One region of the Streptomyces sp. NPDC006430 genome, then DNA from elsewhere that is predicted to be linked to it. Evidence: riboswitches for the same ligand, from Rfam matches in the RefSeq annotation. Region 1 holds a riboswitch; the other holds the start of a gene.
What was found. A riboswitch is a leader RNA that binds a small molecule or an ion and turns the genes downstream of it on or off. The one in region 1 is predicted to bind cobalamin.
Positions count from the first base shown of each region.

Region 1 (5,513 bases):
AACGACGTCGCAGCGAGCCCGGCCAGCGACCGCCACACCGCCGCTCGGCCGACCTGTCCCAGGCGGGCGGCCTGGGCGCGCCGGACCTGGGCCATCGAGTCCAGTAGCAGGAAGCTGATGCGGTACATGACCAGCGCCACGTCCACCACCGGCGCCGGAACCCCGGCCCGGACCAGCCGGGGCAGGACGTCCGAGACCGGTGTGGTGAAGGCGAACAGCAGCACGCCGAGGGAGGCCGCCGAGGTCCGCAGGAGTAGTTCCGCGGCGTGCCGGGGGCCGTCCGGGGCCAGCGAGAGCGGACCCGCCGGGCCGCCCACCGCGACCAGCAACGGCAGCGCTCCGGTGAAGCAGAAGCCCAACGGGATCCGGAAGGCCCGCCACAGCTGTCGGCCGGCCACGCCGGCCGGGCCCAGCAGCACGGCGAGGGTCGCCGCGGCGACCAGGGGTCCACCCGGCCAGGGCGGCAGGCACACGGCGGTGACCGTCAGCCCCAACCCCAGCAGGGCCTTCTCCAGCGGGTGGCGGCCCCGCCAGCGACTGCTGTGCGCCGCCACGTCGATCGGTAGCACGGGCTACGACCCCGTGGACGGCGCGGCTTCGTCCGGGGCCGAGGTCGAGGTCGGGGTCGGGGTCGGGGCCGGAGCGGCAGCCGCCGTCGCCGCGGCGGCGGCGCCTTGACGGCGGCCCGCGCGCAGCCCGAAGTAGTAGGCGAGCACGCCCGCACCGAGCGCGGCCTGGAGGGCGAACAGCGCTGATTCGATCTCGGCGGACGGGGGCTCGTACAGAGGGGAGAACCACGGCTCGTAGTCGGGCTTGAGCTCCGTGATGGCGGCCTCCGCCTGCGCGTCCGCGCCGGTGAACGGCTCCTCCTCGCCCTCGCCCAGCCCCAGCGCGAGCGGCAGCACGGCCAGCGCTGCCACCAGGAACAGCAACAGGCCGTTGATCTTCGCGTTCCGGCTCGTGCCCATCAGATCGCCGCCTTCTGTCCGCTGCGTCCGCTCAGCTTCGCCACGCCCAGCCGGACCAGGTCCGACTTGCTCGACTGCATCAGCAGCCGCATCACGAGCACCGTCAGCAGACCCTCGCTCACGGCGAGCGGGAGCTGCGTGACCGCGAAGATCCCGCCGAACTTCGCGAGCGCACCCAGGAACCCGCTCCCCGGGTCGGGGAAGGCCAGCGCCAGCTGCACTGAGGTCACGCAGTAGGTGATCAGGTCGGCGAAGAAGGCGCCGAAGAACACGGTCACCATCAGGGGGACGTCGAAGCGCCGCAGCAACAGGTAGACCCCGTAGCCCGCCCAAGGACCGGCGATCGCCATCGAGAAGACGTTCGCGCCGAGGGTGGTCAGTCCGCCGTGTGCCAGCAGCAGTGCCTGGAAGAGCAGCGTGATCGTGCCGAGGACCGCCATGATCGGTGGCCGGAACAGGATCGCGCCGAGCCCCGTTCCGGTGGGGTGCGAGCAACTGCCCGTCACCGAGGGAATCTTCAGTGCGGACAGGACGAACGTGAACGCTCCGGACGCTCCGAGTAGCAGTGTGCTCTCCGGATTGGCCTTCACCTCGCGGGTGAGGGCGCGGACACCGTGGACGACGAAGGGAGCGGACGCGGCGCCCCAGGCGGCCGCGTGCAAGGGGGGCAGAAACCCCTCGGCTATATGCATGAGTGGGGAGACCTCTCCAGCACCTCGTGGATGGACAACGCGCCCCGGCCGGTCTCCTGGCTCACGGGTGCTGGTGCCCTGACTCCGCCTTCCCAGGCGATGCGGATCTTCCCGCGCCGCCCAGTGGCTTCCCGCTGGGGTCCCCCTGGCGGAGGCAGGGGGAGAGTGGAGTCAGTCTTCCCGTTCACAGTGGCGAGGGCCGCACCGGTTTCCCACCGGTTTCCCGAACACCAAGGCCCGCTGACCCTAGTCGGACGTGCGGACCGGTAACAACCCGACCCCATCCCCCGATATGGGATTCGCATTCCGCTTCGTGATGTTCCGGCCACCCGGGACGACCCCTTCGGCCCGGCCCGGCCCCCGGACGGATGCGTCCCGGTGGCGGGCGCGACCTGTGGGGCACAGGCTGGCGCCGTGGCCTCCGCATACGACTACTCAGACCTGAGCGCCGTCTACGTCAACTGCACCCTCAAACGCTCGCCCGAGACGAGCAACACCGAGGGCCTGATCGACAGGAGTCGCGCCGTCATGGAGGCGGCCGGCACCCGGACCTCGCTGATCCGCGCCGTCGACCACGACATCGCCACCGGTGTGTGGCCGGACATGACCGAGCACGGCTGGGAAACCGACCAGTGGCCCGTCCTGTACAGCCAGATCATGGACGCCGACATCCTCGTGCTGTGCGGACCGATCTGGCTCGGCGACAACAGCTCCATCATGAAGCAGGTCATCGAGCGGCTCTACGCCTGCTCCTCGATCCTGAACGAGCACGGCCAGTACGCCTATTACGGGCGGGTCGGCGGCGCCCTGATCACCGGCAACGAGGACGGCGTGAAGCACTGCGCCATGAACGTCCTCTACAGCCTCCAGCACCTCGGCTACGCGATCCCGCCACAGGCCGACGCGGGCTGGATCGGCGAGGCCGGGCCCGGGCCCTCGTACCTCGACCCCGGATCGGGCGGTCCCGAGAACGACTTCACCAACCGGAACACGACCTTCATGTCCTGGAACCTCATGCACCTGGCCGCCCTGCTCAAACGCTCGGGAGGCATTCCGGCGCACGGCAACCAGCGCTCGCAGTGGGATGCCGGCTGCCGCTTCGACTTCCCGAACCCCGAGCACCGCTGAGCAAACGACCGGTCGGCGTGGAAGGCCCGGCCGGTGGGGATCCTGCTCGGGCCGCCGATGGCGTCAACGAAATGCGGTGCCGGACGGGGGGTCCGGCACCGCGCCGTGCTGGTGAGTGGTCGGGTGTCAGCAGGTCAGAACGGGTCCCGCCCAGTCGGCGTGGTCGCTGTTGCTGCCGTCGCCGCCGTCGGTGACGACGAGGTGCAGTTCGTTGGCGCCGGCGAGGTCGGCGGTGAGCCGCTTGGCGCCGGAGGCGGCGTTCATCAGACCGCTGTCGGCGACCTTGGTGCCGTCCTTGTAGATCTGGAAGGCGACCGTGCCGCGGCCCATCGCCTCGGCGTCGATGCCGACGTCCGTGGCGAGCGAGGTGCACGAGCCACCGAGGTAGTAGACCACCTCACTGGGCGCGTTCACCCCCAACCCCTTGGCGTACGTGGCTCCCTTGATGGTGATGGTGCGTCCGTCGCCGGCCTGGTTGTCGCCGTTGCTCATGTCCTTCTCGACCTGGCCCCATCCGTTGCTGGCGGAGGACCAGGTGAGGTCGGAGAGCTGGTGCGCGCCGGCGGCGGGACCGTTGCCGCAGGCGATCTTCGCGTCGGCCCAGTCGGCGTGGTCCCAGCTGGTGCCGTCGCCGGCGTCGGTGACCACCAGGCGCAGGGTGGTGGCACCGGTGAGGTCGACGGTCAGCTTCTTGGCCGGGTCCTTGCCGGTGAGTTTTCCGCTGTCGGCGACCTTGGTGCCGTCCCTGTAGATCTGGAAGATCGCAGAGCCGTTGCCGTAGGCCTCGTCGTCCATTCCGACAGTGGTCGCCAGGCTCTTGCAGGCTTTGCCGAGGTTGAAGGAGAGGTCGCTGGGGGCGTGCGTGCCGAGCCCCTTGGCGTAGGTGGTGCCGCGGATGCTGATGGTGTGTCCGTCACCGTTCGCGTTCTGGCCGTTGCTGCGGTCGCGCTCGACGGGGCCCCAGTAGTTGGACTGGGTGAGGAACGGCAGGTCACTGAGGTAGTTCATGCCGGTGGACGGCGGGACTGGCGTGCTCGGGGTGACCCGGAACATTGCGGTGCCGTGCCCGGGGACCGTGGCGCTGATGGCGCCGGTGCTGGTGGTGGTGTGCTTCGACCACAGGTCCCTGACCGTGTAGGAGCCGGCGCCCGCGATGCCGATGGTCTGGACGGTGGTGCTGATGGTGGCGTCGTAGGAGCCCTCGTTGGTGAGGGTGACCGCGCGGCTGCCGTCGGCGAGCGGCTTGGACATCACCACCAGGCCGTTGTCGCTGGAGACGACCGAGCCCTGCTTGCCCAGCGGGTCCTGGTCGACCGCGATGACCTCGGCGTTGGTCAGGATGTCGAAGGTCTCCTGCTCGGCGGTACGCAGATCCGCGCCGATCAGCAGGGGGGCGGCCATCTCGGCCCACAGGCTGAAGTGGGTGCGGTACTCGGTGCCGGTCATGCCGCCGTTGCCGACCTCCAGCATGTCCGGATCGTTGAAGGCCCCGGGCTTGGCGTACGTGGAGAGCCCCTGGTTGGCGTGTGCGATGGAGATCATGCTCTGCCAGGTGTCGCTGATGTCCCCGGTGGTGCGCCAGGAGTTGCCGACCGGCTGCGCCCAGTTCCACGGGCCGGTGCTGCCCCACTCGCAGATGCTGTAGAGGATCGGGCGGCCGGTCTTCTTGAGCGCGTCGCCCATGGCCTTGTAGCGGGTCTGCGCGTCGACGCCCTGGTTGTTGCAGTTGTCGTACTTCAGGTAGTCGACGCCCCAGGACGCCCACAGGTTGGCGTCCTGCTGCTCGTGGCCGAGCCCGCCGGGGAAGCCCCGGACGTCGCAGGTCTTGGTGCCGGCACTGGAGTAGATGCCGAACTTCAGGCCCTTGGAGTGCACGTAGTCCGCGACGGCCTTGATCCCGTGCGGGAACCGCACCGGGTCGGGCACGAGGTTGCCGGAGGCATCGCGCTCCGGGAGGGCCCAGCAGTCGTCCAGGTTGACGTACTGGTAGCCGGCTCCCTTGAGGCCCTTGCTGACGAACAGGTCGGCCATGCCCTTGACCAGGTCCTCATTGAACTCGGAGCCGCACCAGGTGGTGTTCCAGTTGTTGAATCCCATCTGCGGGGTCAGGTTGATCCCGTTGTCCAGTGCCAGCGCCGGCGGCGCCACGGCGAGTTGGAGACCGACCGCCAGGGCACCGCCGCCGGCCAGCAGGGTGAGGGACGTTAACGCCGCGGAGATGCGGCGGGACAGCTTCGCTCTTGCGGACTGCAAGGTTCCTCCCATGGGGAACGAAACGAGCGGAACTCGACACACGGAGAGTGGATCGAGGGGCGCCGCCACCGCACGCACCGCCGACGCCGGACTTCGGGGCGTGCGGGTTGAGCGGCTCCTGGCGGAGGGCACGGGGTCCGAAGTCGGCGCCGCCCGCGCTCCTCCGGGCTTCGGGGCCGCCGCCTCAGGACATCAGGGTCCAGGACTGGCCTGCGGCCGATCCGTTGGGCTGGGTGAGGACGACGGCGGAGGTGGGGGCGGTCTGTGAGGCGTCCAGCGCGAGGCCGGTGGCCACGTTGGTGATGGTCAGCGCGCCGGTGGCGGTGTTCTGCACCACGCGCCACTTCTGGTAGGGGCTGTTGGGGTCCCAGCTGTTGAGGACCCAGGCCGGGCCGCCGTTCGGGCCGGGGCCGGTGAGGGTGCCGTGGACCTGGGTGCCGGTGTAGCAGTTGTCGGTGATGTGCACGGTGCC
Region 1 covers NZ_JBEXQA010000008.1:133,341-138,853, forward strand. Annotated here, with positions in the region: gene cbiQ (cobalt ECF transporter T component CbiQ) at 1-569, opposite strand, end outside; gene ABZZ20_RS14925 (energy-coupling factor ABC transporter substrate-binding protein) at 573-968, opposite strand; gene ABZZ20_RS14930 (energy-coupling factor ABC transporter permease) at 968-1,660, opposite strand; cobalamin riboswitch at 1,689-1,943, opposite strand; gene ABZZ20_RS14935 (flavodoxin family protein) at 2,075-2,788, shown strand; gene ABZZ20_RS14940 (NPCBM/NEW2 domain-containing protein) at 2,915-3,376, opposite strand; partial or broken gene ABZZ20_RS14945 (NPCBM/NEW2 domain-containing protein) at 3,368-5,053, opposite strand; gene ABZZ20_RS14950 (alpha-galactosidase) at 5,226-5,513, opposite strand, start outside.

Region 2 (5,513 bases), on a different contig from region 1:
CTCCGTCATCGGCGTCGCGCTGCTGCTGCTCGCCATCGTGGCGGGCGGCTGGGTCGCGCAGTCCTCTCTGGCGAGCACCTTCACCCTGGAGAAGGAGACGCTGGTCCTCTGGATGGTCGCGTACGGGTTCATCGCCTCGGTGCTGCCGGTGTGGATGCTCCTCGCACCCCGCGACTACCTCTCCACCTTCATGAAGGTGGGCACCATCGCCCTGCTCGCCCTGGGCGTGGTCATCGCCATGCCGACCCTGAAGATGCCCGCGGTCACCGACTTCGCCGCCCGCGGGGACGGCCCGGTCTTCGCCGGGTCGATGTTCCCCTTCGTCTTCATCACGATCGCCTGCGGCGCACTGTCCGGCTTCCACGCGCTGGTCTCCTCGGGCACCACCCCGAAGATGATCCAGAAGGAGACCCAGGTCCGGGTCATCGGCTACGGCGCCATGCTGACCGAGTCCTTCGTCGCCGTCATGGCGATCATCGCGGCCACCATCATCGAGCCCGGCCTGTTCTTCGCGGTCAACTCCCCCGCCGGCGTCATCGGCACCACGGTCGAGACGGCCTCGCAGGCGGTGACGAACTTCGGTTTCGCCATCTCGCCCGAGTTCCTCACGCAGGCCGCGAAGGACGTCGAGGAGGCCAGTCTGCTCTCCCGTACGGGTGGCGCTCCGACCTTCGCACTCGGAATGTCGGAGATCTTCTCGTCCGTGCTCGGCGGGGCCGGGATGAAGGCCTTCTGGTACCACTTCGCGATCATGTTCGAGGCGTTGTTCATCCTGACCACCCTCGACGCGGGCACCCGGGTCGGCCGGTTCATGCTCCAGGACACCCTGGGCAACGTGCACAAGTCCTTCAAGGACGTCAGCTGGAAGCCGGGCGTGTGGCTGGCGAGCGCGCTCGTCGTCGGCGGCTGGGGCTACTTCCTGTGGGTCGGCATCAAGGACCCGCTGGGCGGCATCAACCAGCTGTTCCCGCTGTTCGGGATCGCGAACCAGTTGCTCGCTGCGGTGGCCCTGGCCGTCTGCACCACGCTGCTCGTGAAGTCCGGTCGGCTCAAGTGGGCCTGGGTGACCGGTGTTCCGCTGGCCTGGGACGTGGCCGTCACGCTCACGGCGAGCTACCAGAAGGTGTTCTCCGAGGACGTGAAGGTCGGCTTCTTCGCGCAGCGCGACAAGTACCAGGAGGGCATCGACGCCGGGAAGGTGCTCAAGCCCGCCAAGAACATGGGCGAGATGCACACCATCGTCACCAACGCCACGGTCGACGGTGTGCTGTCGGCGCTGTTCGCGGCCCTGATCATCGTCGTGCTGCTGGACGCGGCCCGGACCTGCTTCAAGGCGATCGGCAGCCCGGAGTCGGTCAGGCTCTCCGAGGTCCCGTGGACCGAGTCGAAGATCATCGCCCCGGCCGGACTCATCCCGACGCCCGAGGAGCGCGAGGAGCTCGCCGCCGCCGGACTCGACTCGGGTGGCGGCCGTACGAAGGAGCCGGTGGCGTGAGCGCGGTCCGCGCCGCGCTGACGAAGGCGCGGTTCTTCGTACGGGAGTTCTCGGGCGAGGCGGCGTACGACCGGTACGTCGCCCACGCCCGGGCACACGACCCCGAGGCCGAGGTCCTGACGAGGCGCGCCTTCGAGCGCGCCCGCACGGACGCCCGCGAGGCGGACCCCCGCGAGGGCTTCCGCTGCTGTTGAGCCCCGGACGCACCCGAGGGCCCCGCCGACCGGCGGGGCCCTCGGGCGTTCTCAGCGCACCCAAGTCCCCGGCGAGGCCGAGTTCCGCATGCTGGCGGTGTCTCCTGAGGCACGCGGGGCAGGGGTGGGTGAGGCTCTGGTGCGGGCCTGCATCGACCGGGCGCGGGCCCTGGACGGGGTCACGGCGCTGGTGCTGTCCACCCAGCCCGCCATGCTCGGCGCCCAGCGGATATATGCCCGCCTGGGGTTCGTACGCACTCCGGAGCTGGACTGGGCGCCGATCCCGGCGTTGACCCTGCTCACGTACCGACTGGAGCTGTAACGACACGCTCAGCAAGGGGCCGACACAACATGTGGGGGGTCACGCATCGGGCCGCCCCCACATGTATGCTCATGCTCGCTGTTCGCCGCAGGGGAATCCGGTGCGAATCCGGAACTGTCCCGCAACGGTATGAAGTACACCGATCGGTGTCACCGCAAGTCCGAGGACCTGCCGACAGTGCGCCCGGCTCGACCGAACCGGGTGGAGACACGTCCGGGCCTCGCGGTTGGGCCGGTGGACGCCATGTGGCACGTCGCGTTCCCGCGCGCCCGCATGCGCCCGCCCGCGCCCCGTTCCGCCGATGGCCGGGCCGAGCGAGGGAGAGCTCCCGCCGTGACCATCGCGCCTTCCGCACCGCGCGCCGAGTCCGCTTCTGGCGACACCACCGAAGGCCCGGGGGCCGCGCTGCTGCGTACTCTCACCGAGCTGACCGCCGACCTCCCCGACACCGACCCCGGCCGGGTCGCCGCCGCCGCGCTGCGCGGCCGCAGCGCCGCCGCGGACGAGGCCGAGCTGCGCGGGCTGGCCACCGAGGCCGCCGCCGGGCTGATCTCCGAGGACCCTGCGTACTCCCGGCTCGCCGCCCGGTTGTTGACGCTGGCCGTGGCCGACGAGGCCGCGGGTCAGGGCGCCACCTCGTTCGCCGAGTCCGTCGCCGTGGGCCACCGCGAGGGGCTGATCGCCGACCGCACCGCCGAGTTCGTCGCCACCCACGCCACCCGTCTGAACGCGCTGGTCGAGCACGCCCTCGCCGAGGGGGCCGACGACCGCTTCGGCTTCTTCGGCCTGCGCACCCTGCACAGCCGCTACCTGCTGCGCCACCCGATCACCCGCCAGGTCATCGAGACCCCGCAGCACTTCATGCTGCGCGTGGCCTGCGGCCTCGCCGAGAACGACAGCATCCCGGCCGTGGAGGAAGTGGCCTCGCTGTACCGGCTGATGAGCCGCCTCGACTACCTGCCGTCCTCCCCCACGCTCTTCAACTCCGGCACCCGGCACCCGCAGATGTCCTCCTGCTACCTGCTGGACTCCCCGCTGGACGAGCTCGACTCGATCTACGACCGCTACCACCAGGTCGCGCGCCTGTCGAAGCACGCCGGCGGCATCGGCCTCTCGTACTCGCGCATCCGCGCCCGCGGTTCGCTGATCCGCGGCACCAACGGCCACTCCAACGGCATCGTGCCGTTCCTGAAGACCCTCGACGCCTCCGTCGCCGCCGTGAACCAGGGTGGCCGCCGCAAGGGTGCCGCCGCCGTCTACCTGGAGACCTGGCACGCGGACATCGAGGAGTTCCTGGAGCTCCGCGACAACACCGGTGAGGACCAGCGCCGTACGCACAACCTGAACCTGGCGCACTGGGTGCCGGACGAGTTCATGCGCCGCGTGAACGCCGACGCCGACTGGTCGCTGTTCTCCCCGGCCGACGTACCCGAGCTGGTCGACCTGTGGGGTGACGAGTTCGACGCCGCCTACCGCAAGGCCGAGGCGGACGGCCTGGCACGCAAGACCATGCCCGCCCGCGACCTGTACGGCCGGATGATGCGCACTCTCGCGCAGACCGGCCAGGGCTGGATGACCTTCAAGGACGCCTCCAACCGCACGGCGAACCAGACCGCCGAGCCGGGCAAGGTGGTGCACTCCTCGAACCTGTGCACCGAGATCCTGGAGGTCACCAACGACGGCGAGACCGCCGTCTGCAACCTCGGCTCGGTCAACCTGGGCGCCTTCGTCCTCACCGAGACGGGTGAGATGGACTGGGAGCGCCTCGACGAGACCGTGCGCACCGCGGTGACCTTCCTCGACCGCGTCGTGGACATCAACTTCTACCCGACCGAGCAGGCCGGGCGCTCCAACTCCCGCTGGCGCCCCGTGGGTCTGGGCGCGATGGGCCTCCAGGACGTCTTCTTCAAGCTGCGCCTGCCCTTCGACTCCGCCGCGGCGAAGGCACTCTCCACCAAGATCGCCGAGCGCATCATGCTCGCGGCGTACGAGGCCTCCTGCGACCTGGCCGAGCGCCACGGCCCGCTTCCGGCCTGGTCGCAGACCCGTACGGCCCGCGGTGTCCTGCACCCGGATCACTACGAGACCGAGCGCGCCTGGCCTGAGCGCTGGGACGCGCTGCGCGCCCGCGTCGCCGAGACCGGCATGCGCAACTCGCTGCTCCTCGCCATCGCCCCGACGGCGACGATCGCCTCGATCGCGGGCGTGTACGAGTGCATCGAGCCGCAGGTCTCCAACCTCTTCAAGCGCGAGACGCTCAGCGGGGAGTTCCTCCAGGTCAACGGCTACCTGGTGGAGGAGCTGAAGAAGCTCGGCGTCTGGGACGCCCAGACCCGCGAGGCCCTGCGCGATTCCTCCGGCTCGGTCCAGGGCTTCGGCTGGATCCCGGCCGAGGTCCGGGAGCTGTACCGCACGGCGTGGGAGATCCCGCAGCGCGGCCTGATCGACATGGCCGCGGCCCGTACCCCGTACCTCGACCAGTCGCAGTCGCTGAACCTGTTCCTGGAGACGCCGACCATCGGGAAGCTGTCCTCGATGTACGCGTACGCCTGGAAGCAGGGCCTGAAGACCACGTACTACCTGCGCTCGCGCCCGGCGACGAAGATCGCCCGCGCCGCCCAGGCTGCCGCCCCCGTCGCGCTGCCCCAGGCGGTCGCCGACGCGGAAGCGCTCGCCTGCTCCCTTGAGAACCCCGAGTCCTGCGAGGCCTGCCAGTAATGAGCTCAACCGACAAGAACCTGCTCGACCCGGGCTTCGAGCTGACCCTGCGTCCCATGCGCTACCCGGACTTCTACGAGCGCTACCGGGACGCGATCAAGAACACCTGGACCGTCGAGGAGGTCGACCTCCACTCGGACGTCGCCGATCTCGCGAAGCTGACGCCCGCCGAGCAGCACATGATCGGCCGTCTCGTCGCGTTCTTCGCCACGGGTGACTCGATCGTCTCGAACAACCTGGTGCTGACGCTGTACAAGCACATCAACTCCCCGGAGGCGCGCCTGTACCTGTCGCGCCAGCTGTTCGAGGAGGCCGTGCACGTCCAGTTCTACCTGACGCTGCTCGACACCTACCTGCCCGACCCGGACGACCGTGCTGCCGCCTTCGACGCGGTCGAGGAGATCCCGTCGATCCGCGAGAAGGCGCAGTTCTGCTTCAAGTGGATGGACTCGGTCGAGAAGATCGAGCGGTTGGAGACGCAGGCCGACCGCCGTCGCTTCCTGCTCAACCTGATCTGCTTCGCGGCGTGCATCGAGGGCCTGTTCTTCTACGGCGCCTTCGCGTACGTGTACTGGTTCCGCTCCCGCGGCCTGCTGCACGGCCTGGCCACCGGCACCAACTGGGTCTTCCGCGACGAGACCATGCACATGAACTTCGCGTTCGAGGTCGTGGACACGGTCCGCAAGGAGGAGCCCGAGCTCTTCGACGACACCCTCCAGCAGCAGGTCACCGACATGCTGAAGGAGGCGGTGGAGGCGGAGCTGCAGTTCGGCCGCGACCTGTG
Region 2 covers NZ_JBEXQA010000002.1:425,740-431,252, reverse strand. Annotated here, with positions in the region: gene ABZZ20_RS05125 (carbon starvation CstA family protein) at 1-1,495, shown strand, start outside; gene ABZZ20_RS05120 (YbdD/YjiX family protein) at 1,492-1,689, shown strand; partial or broken gene ABZZ20_RS05115 (GNAT family N-acetyltransferase) at 1,757-2,011, shown strand; cobalamin riboswitch at 2,070-2,202, shown strand; gene ABZZ20_RS05110 (ribonucleoside-diphosphate reductase subunit alpha) at 2,345-4,729, shown strand; gene ABZZ20_RS05105 (ribonucleotide-diphosphate reductase subunit beta) at 4,729-5,513, shown strand, end outside.
Region 2: it holds a riboswitch for cobalamin, as region 1 does, so the genes downstream of both, ABZZ20_RS05110 (ribonucleoside-diphosphate reductase subunit alpha) here and ABZZ20_RS14930 (energy-coupling factor ABC transporter permease) in region 1, are expected to answer to the same signal.